2 regions of the Ruegeria sp. HKCCD6428 genome follow, and region 2 is predicted to be linked to the other one. Evidence: riboswitches for the same ligand, from Rfam matches in the RefSeq annotation. Region 2 holds a riboswitch; the other holds the start of a gene.
What was found. Region 2 has a riboswitch for cobalamin ahead of GS620_RS21330 (DUF4198 domain-containing protein). Riboswitches for the same ligand answer to the same signal wherever they lie in the genome.
Positions count from the first base shown of each region.

Region 1 (5,599 bases), on a different contig from region 2:
ACGGTTTTGTACGTGAATGAAGGCGACAAAATTTATCGCGATCATCCTGACCTGTTCAGTCGGCTGATGAATGCAGGGCAGACGCGCCGATTTGCCTATGATTGTTATCCCCATGCCTTGCTTGCTTCGGGCCATGTCGATGCTGTGGTGGATTACGATCTGCAACCTTATGACTATCTGGCGCTCTCACCTCTGATCACGGCTGCTGGCGGAGTGATGACCGATTGGCACGGGCATGCGTTAACCCTCGATTCAGATGGCGCGGTCGTTTCCGCCGCAACCCCTGAACTGCATGCTGAACTGCTTGACCTCATCAATGTCGAAAAATGACAGTGTTGCGCAACCTTGGAAAACTAGCTCCCGCGATCAGATTTGAACAAATACAAAAAGACAAAAAGTGATCCTATCGACGTTGTGACGATTCCCACGGGCAACTCCTGCGGAGCCAGAAGAAGGCGTGACAAGATATCGGACAATGTCAGCAGAATCGCGCCCACGATCGCCGAGACGATCAGCAGGTTTCGGTGCAGAGTTCCGGCGATGCCGCGTGCAATATGAGGCACCATCAGCCCGACAAAGCCGATGACACCGGCAACGGAAACGAAACTGGCCGTCGCCAACGCGGCCACGAAGAACATGCTGAACCGCAGGCCCTGAACGGGAATTCCCAGTGACGAGGCTGTGAAATCCCCGGTCAGCAGCGCGTCAAGCCACCGGCTGCGGTAAAGCGAATAGCTCAGGATCAGGCCCAATCCGATCAGGACAAGCGGGAAGGTTTCCCATCTTGCCAGTCCCAGACCGCCAAGCATCCAGAATATCACCGAATGCGCAGCGCGATTGTCGCCAGAGAAAATCAGGTAGTTGGTGATCGCGGAAAACAGAAAGGACACCGCCAGGCCAGCAAGGATCAGTTTTTCGGGTGCGCTCGTACGCAAGCCCTGAACCAGCGCCAGAACAATGCCGGATGCGATCAGACCGCCGCAAAACGCCGCCAACGGCAACGTCCAGATTCCCAGGACATCCCCCGTGACGGTGATCACCAGAACGGCGCCAGCAGCAGCACCAGAGGACAGACCGAACAGAAACGGATCTGCCAGATCGTTTCGCGTCGTTGTTTGCAAAACAACACCAACGACGCCCAGTCCCGCACCAATCACGGCGGCAAACAGGGCGCGGGGCAGGCGAAGGTCGAAGACGATCCGGTGCAAAGGCGACATGTCTCCGTCCACCAGACCGGTTCCAAGGCCGATGGCTGAAAAAACTTCGCGCACGGGGATTGGGGTGGTCCCGTAGACGATGGACAACAGCAAAAGGGCGGTCAGAACAACCGCCCCCAGCAAAATCAAACGGCCCAATTGGACCATATCAGTTGATCTCCGGGTGCATCGCCTTCGCCATCTTCTCGATCGCCTCGATATTTGCCGGACCGGGCGTCAGTTCCTCGTAACGCAGGCCAATCCAGCGCTCGTTCTTTACCGCGTCCGTTTGTGACATTACCGGGTGATCCTTGAGGAACTGGAAAGTGTCCTCTGCGCCGTTGCCGGACTGATAGTCGAGCAGCACCAGAAACTCCGGGTTGGCCGCTGCCACGGCCTCCCACGACGTGCGACCCCAGCTGGTATCCAGATCATGCGTCACGTTCTCGCCACCCGCGGCTGCGATCATTGCATCGGGAATGGCGAACTTGCCGGCGGTAAACGGAGCATCGGCCGGCCCGTCCAGCAGGAACACGCGGGGCTTCGCCAGATCGGCTGTTTTTGCTTCGATGGCGGACAGTTGGTCCTTCCAGCGGGCAACCAGCGCCTCGGCCTTGTCCTCGACCTGCATGACCGTGCCCAGACGCAGAACGTCATCAAACAACAGGTTCATGCTGGCCTCGGGGCGATCCTTGTCCAGATGCACGCAGCTTTCGGACAGAATCATGGTCTTGATACCAAAGGGTTCCAGCGTGTCGGGCGTGACGTCACCGCCGGGTTTCATGCCATAGTACCAACCGGCAAAAAACAGATCGGGTTCGACGGCCACAAGGTTTTCAATGGTCGGGTATTTGGGGGCAAGCTCTGGGATATCGCCACGCTGAGCATCAAAATCAGGGCTTGTTTTGTACCAGCCGGTAATTCCGGTAAGCCCCACGATCTTGTCCTGAAGGCCGAGCGCAAAGGCCATATCCGTCATGTTCATGTCATGCACGACCAGACGTTCCGGCGCCGAGTCAAAAGCCAGCGGTTCGCCGCAATTGTCCACGGTGACGCCCTCTGCTGCCGCGCCACCTGCCAAGCCAGCGAAAACAACGACCGGCCAAAGTTTCTGCATCATATTTAAGTTCCTGTTATTATGACAGTTTCCGTTTTCGGATATCCAGTGCGGGGATCATGCGGCCTTCGTGCTGAAAGCACAGATAATCCACGCCGAATGTCTCACGTACCCGGTCTGGGGTCAGAACTTCGACAACAGGCCCGAACCCCGTCAGACGCGTGGCTTTCATCAGCGCCACATGGGTGGCGAATTCCGGGATCATGACCAGATCATGGACGATCATGACGACCGTTACCCCCAGATCAGCAACCAGAGACAGCATGTGCCCCTTGGCATCGGGGTCCAGATGGTTGGTTGGCTCGTCTAGAAACAGCAAGGACGGGTTCTGGGCCAACGCGCGCGCGATATGTGCGCGCTGACGTTCTCCGCCGGACAGTTGACCCATCGTTTTGTTGGCAAAATGCGACAGCTCGGTCGTCGTCAGAACCCGTTCCAGATCAGCCTTGTGCTGAGCCATCGAACGTTCGCCCTGAATCGGGATTTGCCCCAGCGCAACATAGTCTTGCAGGCGCATCCGCCCGTCAGGCATTTCCTGCTGCCCGACCACAGCAATGGAGCGGGCACGTTGGCGAGCGGACAGGGTCCGTAGGCTTTGGCCTTCTATCCAAACATCACCCAAGATAACCCGTTCGATCCCGCACAGCAGTTTCAGCAGAGTGGTCTTGCCGGCGCCGTTCGGCCCGGCGATTGCCAGAATTGATCCTTCTTCCAGACGAAAGGACACATCCTGCAACAGGATATCGCCATTAAGAGCATAGTACTCCAAATTCTCGGCAACCAGAAAACTCATGAAGCGCCACCGGACGGCAATGCGGGTATTCGCGACAAGGTCTTTGCGAAAAGGGCAGGGGGGCGGTCCGAGGCGCTGGTCCAGCCATCGTCACTGTCGCCGAACTGGGTCGCGAATTCGACCAAGGCGGACAGGTCGTGTGATGTCGTGATATCGCCAAACAGGTACTGCGCTTTGCCCGGGGCCTGAAATCCGACCGTCATGGCCCGTTCACAACCTGCCATGCAGGCCACCATTCGGGTTTCAAAACCGTCAGGCAACCGGGCATTCAGCACGTCTTGCGCAGCCTCGGCAGACATCGCCCCCTGACATGTTGAACAGATCAGAACGTAGTGATCAGAATAGCAGGTCATAGCCATCTCCGTCGTTTGCCAGACGCAGACAGAGGGCACATACCCAGATATTACGCAAACGCGCCATCAAGCCTCCTTCCGAGACGCCCCGCCTCGGGTTGGTTTATAGTGCGATGGCAGGTCTCCTGACTTGCGGGTCGTTGCTTGGCCGACCTTCCCAACCCATGCGGGTCAGTGGTGAAGTGGCGTCGCTCACCGCTTACAGTTGCGGGGGCAGTCACGGACTTGGCACATTCCAGCGCCGCACCGTGTTCCCATTTTCATCCCTTACGGAACCATCCCGCTCAGCTAGTCCGGCAATGCCAGACTTGTCAAGCGGCAGACGAACGCGTTGGTAGATGGAATTGCAATAGCCGCGCCAGCTGTCCTGCTGCGCCAGCCCGGACCGAACGGTGTCAATAGTCTGGTACAAGAAGGAAATCCGGCTCGAGAATCTTTCTCGACCTTTGAAAACCGTGGAATTGGCTTTTCAAACCCAATGTCGGTGCGGTCGTTATTCACGGTCGATACCTCGCCAATAAGGCAATCGCCGCGCTCGGCCCAAAAAGCGTGCCAGATGCCGGGCATCAGAGTTACGCTTTGCCTCGGCTTCAGCCGCACGTACTCTTGGGGTTGCAAGGTTACAGGGCAGGCATCGCTGGGGACCGTCACCGGGTTGTCGCGGTCGACGCCACCGTTTGGATCCGACGCATGAATTTCCAGAACGAGATCGCCGCCGCCCCGGTTGATGATGTCTTCTGCCTTGATAATATGCCGGTGCAACGGAGAAAGCTGATTGTCTTTCGAGATCAACAGTTTTCTGCACAGAGCATCCCACGCCCGGATTTCAGATCCTTCGTCTAAACCAGTGCGTAGAGTGAACGGGAATAGGTAATGTTCGTCGAAATGGCCTTGTGCGTAATCGGTAATATCCCAGCCCGCGGCTGCGGATCGTTTTGGCCAGAGGGCTGCGCATTTTCTCGGGCGACCAATCCGCAAAGGGTGGCAACACGGCGCCGAAGGATTGAATGAACGCCTGTGCCTAGGGCTTGATGTGGTTGATTTCGGATCGTTTCATCATACCATCCCGCAGATCACAGTTCGTGCGACCAAGGGGGCTCCGCCCCGGCTCGGGAAACGGTCACGGCCGCGACGTCAGCGCCCAGTTCCATGGCTGCTTGCAGGCTTTCAACCGTCAATCCGCGCAGACCTGACTTGGTCAGATGCCCTGCGCGGCTGAGCTCGGTCAGAACGCCGGCGTTGAACGTGTCACCTGCGCCGATCGTATCGACCACTTCAACGGGTTTCACAGGAACCGAGACTTCGGAACCATCCGCCAGGTAACCGTGCGCCCCGTCACTGCCACGCGTGACGATGACAACGGAAGGACCCGCCTGCAACAGCACAGACGCTTTTGCGGATTCGGCTTCAGCGCCCGGAATGATCCAGTCCAGGTCCTCGTCTGAAACCTTGACGATATCCGCACGCGAGATCATGCGGTTCAAACGCGTCCGAAACCGGGTTTGATCCTTGATGAAATCCGGGCGGATATTCGGGTCCAGCATCACTGCCCGGTCGGAACCGTGGCGGTCCAGGAGGGCGGCATAAGCATCTGCGCAAGGTTCACACGCAAGGCTGATTCCGCCGAGATACAGGGCAGAGACAGCAGGAAGCTGATCGGGCATGTCTTCGGGCAGCAACATCCGGCCTGCGGTGTTTTCATCAACAAAGCTGTACGACGCGTGTCCATCCGAGAGCTGCACAAAGGCAAGCGTGGTCGGACGGTCCGAGGTGATCACATGTGTCGTGTCCACATGGCTCGCTTTCAGCGCATCGATCAGTTGTTGGCCGAACATGTCCGATGACAAACCTGTCAGCATCCCTACCGGAACACCCAGACGTCCCATCGCGACGGCTGTGTTCAGAACTGCACCACCAGTATGTGGCACAAAACCAATTGCGCCCGATGCGGTCGGTTCTGAAATCATATCTATCAGCGCTTCACCACAGCACAGGATCATGTCTTGGTCCTTTTAGGTAAGAAACTTCGGTTAGTCTGGTTGCTGTCTCAGCGCGTTCTTGCAGAAGTTGTTTGCGCCGATGATCCCGAACTCTGCCTGTTCAGATACGTATAGGTTCAGGGAGCGGCGCAAATCGCTGA
Region 1 is NZ_WVQX01000002.1:624,993-630,591, forward strand. Features, by position in the region: gene GS620_RS08245 (inositol monophosphatase family protein) at 1-330, shown strand, start outside; gene GS620_RS08250 (iron ABC transporter permease) at 354-1,364, opposite strand; gene GS620_RS08255 (ABC transporter substrate-binding protein) at 1,366-2,316, opposite strand; gene GS620_RS08260 (ABC transporter ATP-binding protein) at 2,333-3,106, opposite strand; gene GS620_RS08265 (DUF1636 domain-containing protein) at 3,103-3,459, opposite strand; cobalamin riboswitch at 3,557-3,754, opposite strand; gene GS620_RS08270 (D-lyxose/D-mannose family sugar isomerase) at 3,748-4,437, opposite strand; gene GS620_RS08275 (carbohydrate kinase) at 4,533-5,459, opposite strand; gene GS620_RS22005 (ROK family protein) at 5,490-5,599, opposite strand, start outside.
Region 1: it holds a riboswitch for cobalamin, as region 2 does, so the genes downstream of both, GS620_RS08265 (DUF1636 domain-containing protein) here and GS620_RS21330 (DUF4198 domain-containing protein) in region 2, are expected to answer to the same signal.

Region 2 (5,599 bases):
CGGGCCTGTCAGGGACAGGCGCTGCCCCGCGCTCAGGCTCAGGCTTGCCCCGTCCAGAACGGGTGGCTGGCCGGGGTAGGAAAAACAGATGTCTTCAAGCGTGATCAGTGTCATGCGAATTCCAGAATGATCAGACCCAGGCAGAGGCCGCTGAAACCAGCCGCAAACACAATGTCCGCGCGGGTCAGGGCAAATTCCTGAAGCAACGGCATACGCCCGGAAAACCCCCGGCACTTCATCGCGGCCAGGATGCGTTCCGATCTTTCGATCGCGCGCACAAGCATCATGCCCACAAGGTAGCCAAAGCTGCGATATGTGTGCCAGTTTGTTGCTGGCCGAAAACCGCGCACCTTCATGGCCGCGCGCAAACGCAGATACTCTTCCCGCAACACCTCGATATACCGGATCGTGAACATCAGCAGGTAAACCAGCTTTTCCGGGCAACGCAGACGATGCAGGGCGTGGCCCAGTGTAACCGGCTCCATCGTCCCGACCAAAACCAACAGGGACAGGATCACGGCATTGGCGGTCAAGGCAATCTCGACCGCTTTCCAAAAACCCTGCCAGCTTGCGGAGAATCCCCAAAGCGTGAACATCGGATCCCCGGGCATGGAAAAGGGCAACAGGACCAGCATGAACAGGATGAACCCATCCATCATGGCCATTCGCTTCAACGTCTTTCGCCGCGGCAGACGTGAAACTATCAGAAGCGAAAGCGACACTGTCAGCGCCGCGCAAAGCGCGCCGAGGGATGACAGCGCCACGGTCACGACCGCAAAAACAACTGCCATGACGATCCGCATCCGAGGATCCAGCAGGCTGATCAGACCTTCTGGTCCGTCACCGGCTTCGGACAGTGTTTTTTCCTTGTGCCCCAGAACGTGTGCCATCAGGAGGCCAGCTTGCGGCGGGCCGCCATGTAAAAGCCCAGACCAAACAGACCAACGATGTACCCGATCCCGCCAAGGATGGTTTGCAGGTCATTCTGTTCGCGATAGGCCGCAATCTCGCGCCTGAGCGGGCGCAATTCGTTACGTACGGCCTTGGCGATAACCTGCTGCTCTTCGGCGCTGAGAGACGCCGCCGAACCGCTGGCCTGCGTCACAGCAGCCGAAGATGAGCCACCGTTTTCTGCCACGGCAACGCCCATGATCCGCGCGACATCTTCGGCAGACATCGTGACTTCGGCCACATGCCCGGCGCCAAGGTTGGCAAAGAAGGTGTGCGCCACGGCCGAGGTCGGCGTGTAGACAAAAAAACCGTCCGCATCCGTGACCGATCGACCCAGCTCGGCCCCATCCGGGCCGGTGACAATGACCTCGGTGCCGTTTGCCATGTCGCCGTTAGAAAAGCCAATTTCGCCCTCGATGACGTCTCCCGACTCGAAAACGCCGGCTATGACCTTGTGCGCCAGGGCAGGCACAGGTGCGCAGCACACGGCCAATATGACAACCAGATGCTTCATGTGGCTGCTCCTCTGAAAAACAGCTCGGGCTTGACCTTGCGCGCCAACAACACGGCGAACCCGGTCAAAATCGCCTCGATGGCCATGACAGGAATATGGGCGAAGAAAACAAGCTTGGCGGCAGGCAGAAATTCATCCCCCGACAGCGCCAAGGAAAACGCGACCATGCCGGTTGTCGCCGCAATCGCAAATGCGCCGCCGACGCCCCCCCAAATTGCACCTTGCAAAGGCGTTCCACGCGCGATCAGACGACCGAACAACATTCCGGCCACCACTGCGGGAAAGGCGATATTGACGGTGTTGATCCCCAACACCGTCAACCCGCCAAAGCCGAAAAAGACCGCCTGTAGCAAAAGCCCGACGAACAAAGCCGGGAATGCGGCCCAACCAAGCAGCAGCCCGGCCATGCCGTTGAGGATCAGATGGACCGACGACGGACCAATGGGCACGTGGATCAAGGATGCCACGAAGAAACTGGCTGACAGCACGCCCGCAGTGGGGATGCGATCAAGATCCAGAGACCTGAGACCCATGGCGATCCCGCCCGCGGCGGCTATGGCGCCGCCAATTACAACCGGGTTGGAAAGGGCTCCGTCGACGATGTGCATTTGGGGTTACTCCAGATCCCAGGCACGAATCCAGATGACCGCATCCTGGCTGAGTTCTTTGCCCTCATGTTCGGTTGCCGGACCGGAACCAAGGGCGGCGAAACCCCAGTAACCGGCTTTCGGAACGCCGAACGAAAAGTACCCGTTGTCGTCAGATATTGCGACCACCGCACCACCCGGCATAGGAGACGCTTTCGGTGCAGAAACCGCCGAACTTTCCATGTCGGGTTCGGCGGCCATGTACTCGATCTCGATCTCGGCCCCCGCAACCGGCTGACCATCAGCCAGCACACGGCCCGTGAAAGTCGAACCCGCGATGATGTTGGTCGGCTTGTTCAGCGGGATAATCTCGGTCGGCAGACCCACGGGATTCATCCAGTCGGTCGGCAATTCGTTGCGGTTCAGGAAGGCTTTGGTGAGCTGTTGGATATAAATGTCTTCGGATTCCTCATAATAAGGCTGAGGAACCGTCACCAGCACATAGTCGCCCGAACGTTTGACCGGGACACTGCCCTTGAACGCCGCGCCCTCGTTTTCCCCGCCGGTGAACCGGATAGGTTCCAGCGTGTCCAGCAAATCGGTCTTTTCACCGTTGTGGATCACGTAGAATTCCTGCGGCTTTTCAAGATCCATGACATGGCCATTCTCGAACGGATGCCAGAAAATCAGTTTGACCGCCACATCGCCCGGTTTCTCGATCATGGTGTCCGTGGTGTATTCCAAAAGGAAATGCGCATTTGCGATGGCAGGAAGAGCCACCGCGGCAGCGGCTGCGCTGAGCAGCGTTTTCATGAACAGTCGTCCTTGTCCCGTCGCGCCAATCCCGGCGCGAAATTCGTTTTGACCACGGGACATTCAACGCCAAATTACCCTTTCAGGCATCCTGGTCCGACGCACATCCCGTCGCCGATTAGGAGTGCCCCTTGTGAGGGCACATGTCCGGCAGGTATCCTGACTTGCGGGTCAAAGCGTTGGACTGGCCTTCCCGGGCAACCCCCAGTGGCGTTTCAGCCCTGCTCGCCGCTTACAGTTGCGGGTGCAGTTGCGGAATTGGGCCTGAGCCCGCACCGCATTCCCTATTGATTCCAGAGCAAGCCCCGGAACCGGACATGCCGAGCGGCTTGCCAGACAACTCAGCCCTCCGTCAACGAAAATGTGTTACGGCCATCGAAAATAATGAGCTCGGCAGTTTGCGAGAGTGAACCAGTTTGTGAAATATCCAAGGCAACAAGGTGATTTCACATCTAAGCTTCTGAAAGATACCTTTCCGACAACGGCAGGCTCGCCGCGCCCAGTGAGCGTGCTTCCGGGCCCACGGTCCCTGCCAGCACGGCAGGGCGCTCGAGACCGGTCAGGTTAAGCTCAGACAGTTTGTCTTCGACCATTTCAACCAAACGCGCCTTGATGTCCTGCGGCATCCAGCCGTCAATCTTCACGCATTCGAAATCTATCAGGCTACAGGACGAGACAATCGCATAGGCAATCCCACTCGCCGTCTGTTTCAACCAGTATTCCAGTTGAACTTTTGGCACATCCCAACGCTGGGTCGTTTCCCAAATGGAATGCGACGTGACACCTGCCGTGGTGATTGCACGCTCGAGCACGTACAGGCTGGCCACGTCGATGAGCGGCCTGACACCACCGACATCATCCGGCACAGGCAAGGGGCCGATTGCGCCCGCGTTTCCACGCCCCGAAAAGATTGCGCCATTGAGGACCACACCGCCGCCAATGAAAAACCCGATATAGAAGTACAGGAAATCCCTTGGCCCATCGGCTGGACCGAATACCAATTCCGCCCCACAAGCCGCAGTGGCGTCATTTTGCAGGAATACCGGAATATCGAGGCGACGCGCCAGGTCAGCCTTCAGGTCTGATACGCGCCACGGGTCCATTTCTTCCTGAGGAACCTGAAGGGTCTGGGCCCAGTCCCATAGGTAGAACGGCATGGCAATCCCAAGTCCCGCAATCCTGCCTTTGGCCTCAGGCGACATGGATGATATCATTTTGCCCAGACTCTCAGTGGAAAACTCCAAAGTCGCTTTCGGCGTTGGATAGTCATAAGTTCGCCGCTCGCTTTGCCGCACATTTCCGACAAAGTCAGTCAAAACCAACTCGGCACTGCGACGCCCCACCTTGAGCCCAAAGAAAAACGCACCATCCGGGTTAAGTCGCATGGGAACAGAAGGTTGCCCGACTTTCCCGCGGACCGGTTCGCCGCGCAAAAGCAAACCATCCTTCTCCAACAGCCGCATAATGACGGAAACGGTTTGTGCCGACAATCCGGTCATGCGCGCGATCTCGGACTTCGAAAGGGCCTGGTGACGCCGGACAAGCGACAATACAAGCCGTTCGTTCCGGGCCCGCATCCCGCTTTGGTTGGTTCCGCGCACCTCTGACCCGTGCAGGCCAATCGAATTTTTCCGAGATGAATTTTCCGGCACGACCACCCCTTTCCTGTTGAAGAATGAGAAAGCCCGCCCGCCCTGTCAATAATAAATAAGAGTGATTTATTTATTGACTCAAAATTCGAATCTTGTGATTGTTTCTTATGGGGTCAGGATTTTTTGCCTGATCGCCCTCGTGCCCTACTCGGCATAGAAAAAACTGGGAGGATAATCGATGAAACTTGCAAAACTTGCGGGTGCTGCTGCGCTCGGGGTTACTGCCATGGCTGGCAGCGCAATGGCGGAAGGCGAAACTGTTTGCCTGATCACCAAGACGGACACCAACCCGTTCTTTGTCAAAATGAAAGAAGGTGCGACTGCAAAAGCGGAAGAGCTGGGAATGACGCTCAAAGCCTTTGCGGGCAAAGTTGACGGTGACCATGAAACGCAGGTGCAAGCCATTGAGACCTGCATTCTGGACGGCGCCAAAGGCATTCTGCTGACGGCCTCGGACACATCATCCATCGTTCCGGCCGTGAAGCAGGCGCGGGATGCAGGTGTTCTGGTTATCGCTCTGGATACGCCGCTGGAACCCATTGACTCGGCTGACGCGACCTTTGCCACGGACAATTTCCTGGCCGGGCTGCTGATTGGACAATGGGCCAAAGCCACGCTGGGCGACGCGGCCAACGACGCGAAAATTGCGACACTGGATCTTGCCGTCAGTCAGCCGACAGTGGATGTGCTGCGCAATCAGGGTTTCCTGCAAGGCTTTGGTGTCGATCTGGCGGACCCGAACGTAATAGGTGATGAAGATGACCCCCGTCTTGTCGGAAGTGATGTCACTGCCGGCAACGAAGAAGGTGGTCGCCGCGCGATGGAAAACCTTCTGGCCAAAGATCCCACGATCAACGTTGTTCACACCATCAACGAGCCTGCCGCGGCAGGCGCCTACGAGGCGCTGAAAGCCATCGGGCGCGAAAATGACGTGCTCATCGTTTCCGTGGACGGAGGCTGCCCGGGTGTCCAAAACGTTGCCGATGGTGTTATCGGCGCGACGTCGCAGCAATACCCGCTGCTGATGGCATCGCTGGGTGTTGAAGCCGTCAAGAAATGGGCGGACGAAGGCGTGAAGCCTG
Region 2 is NZ_WVQX01000016.1:18,662-24,260, reverse strand. Features, by position in the region: gene GS620_RS21350 (energy-coupling factor ABC transporter ATP-binding protein) at 1-114, opposite strand, end outside; gene cbiQ (cobalt ECF transporter T component CbiQ) at 111-890, opposite strand; gene GS620_RS21340 (cobalt ABC transporter permease) at 890-1,465, opposite strand; gene cbiM (cobalt transporter CbiM) at 1,462-2,073, opposite strand; gene GS620_RS21330 (DUF4198 domain-containing protein) at 2,080-2,865, opposite strand; cobalamin riboswitch at 2,997-3,196, opposite strand; gene GS620_RS21325 (ROK family transcriptional regulator) at 3,318-4,442, opposite strand; gene GS620_RS21320 (sugar ABC transporter substrate-binding protein) at 4,696-5,599, shown strand, end outside.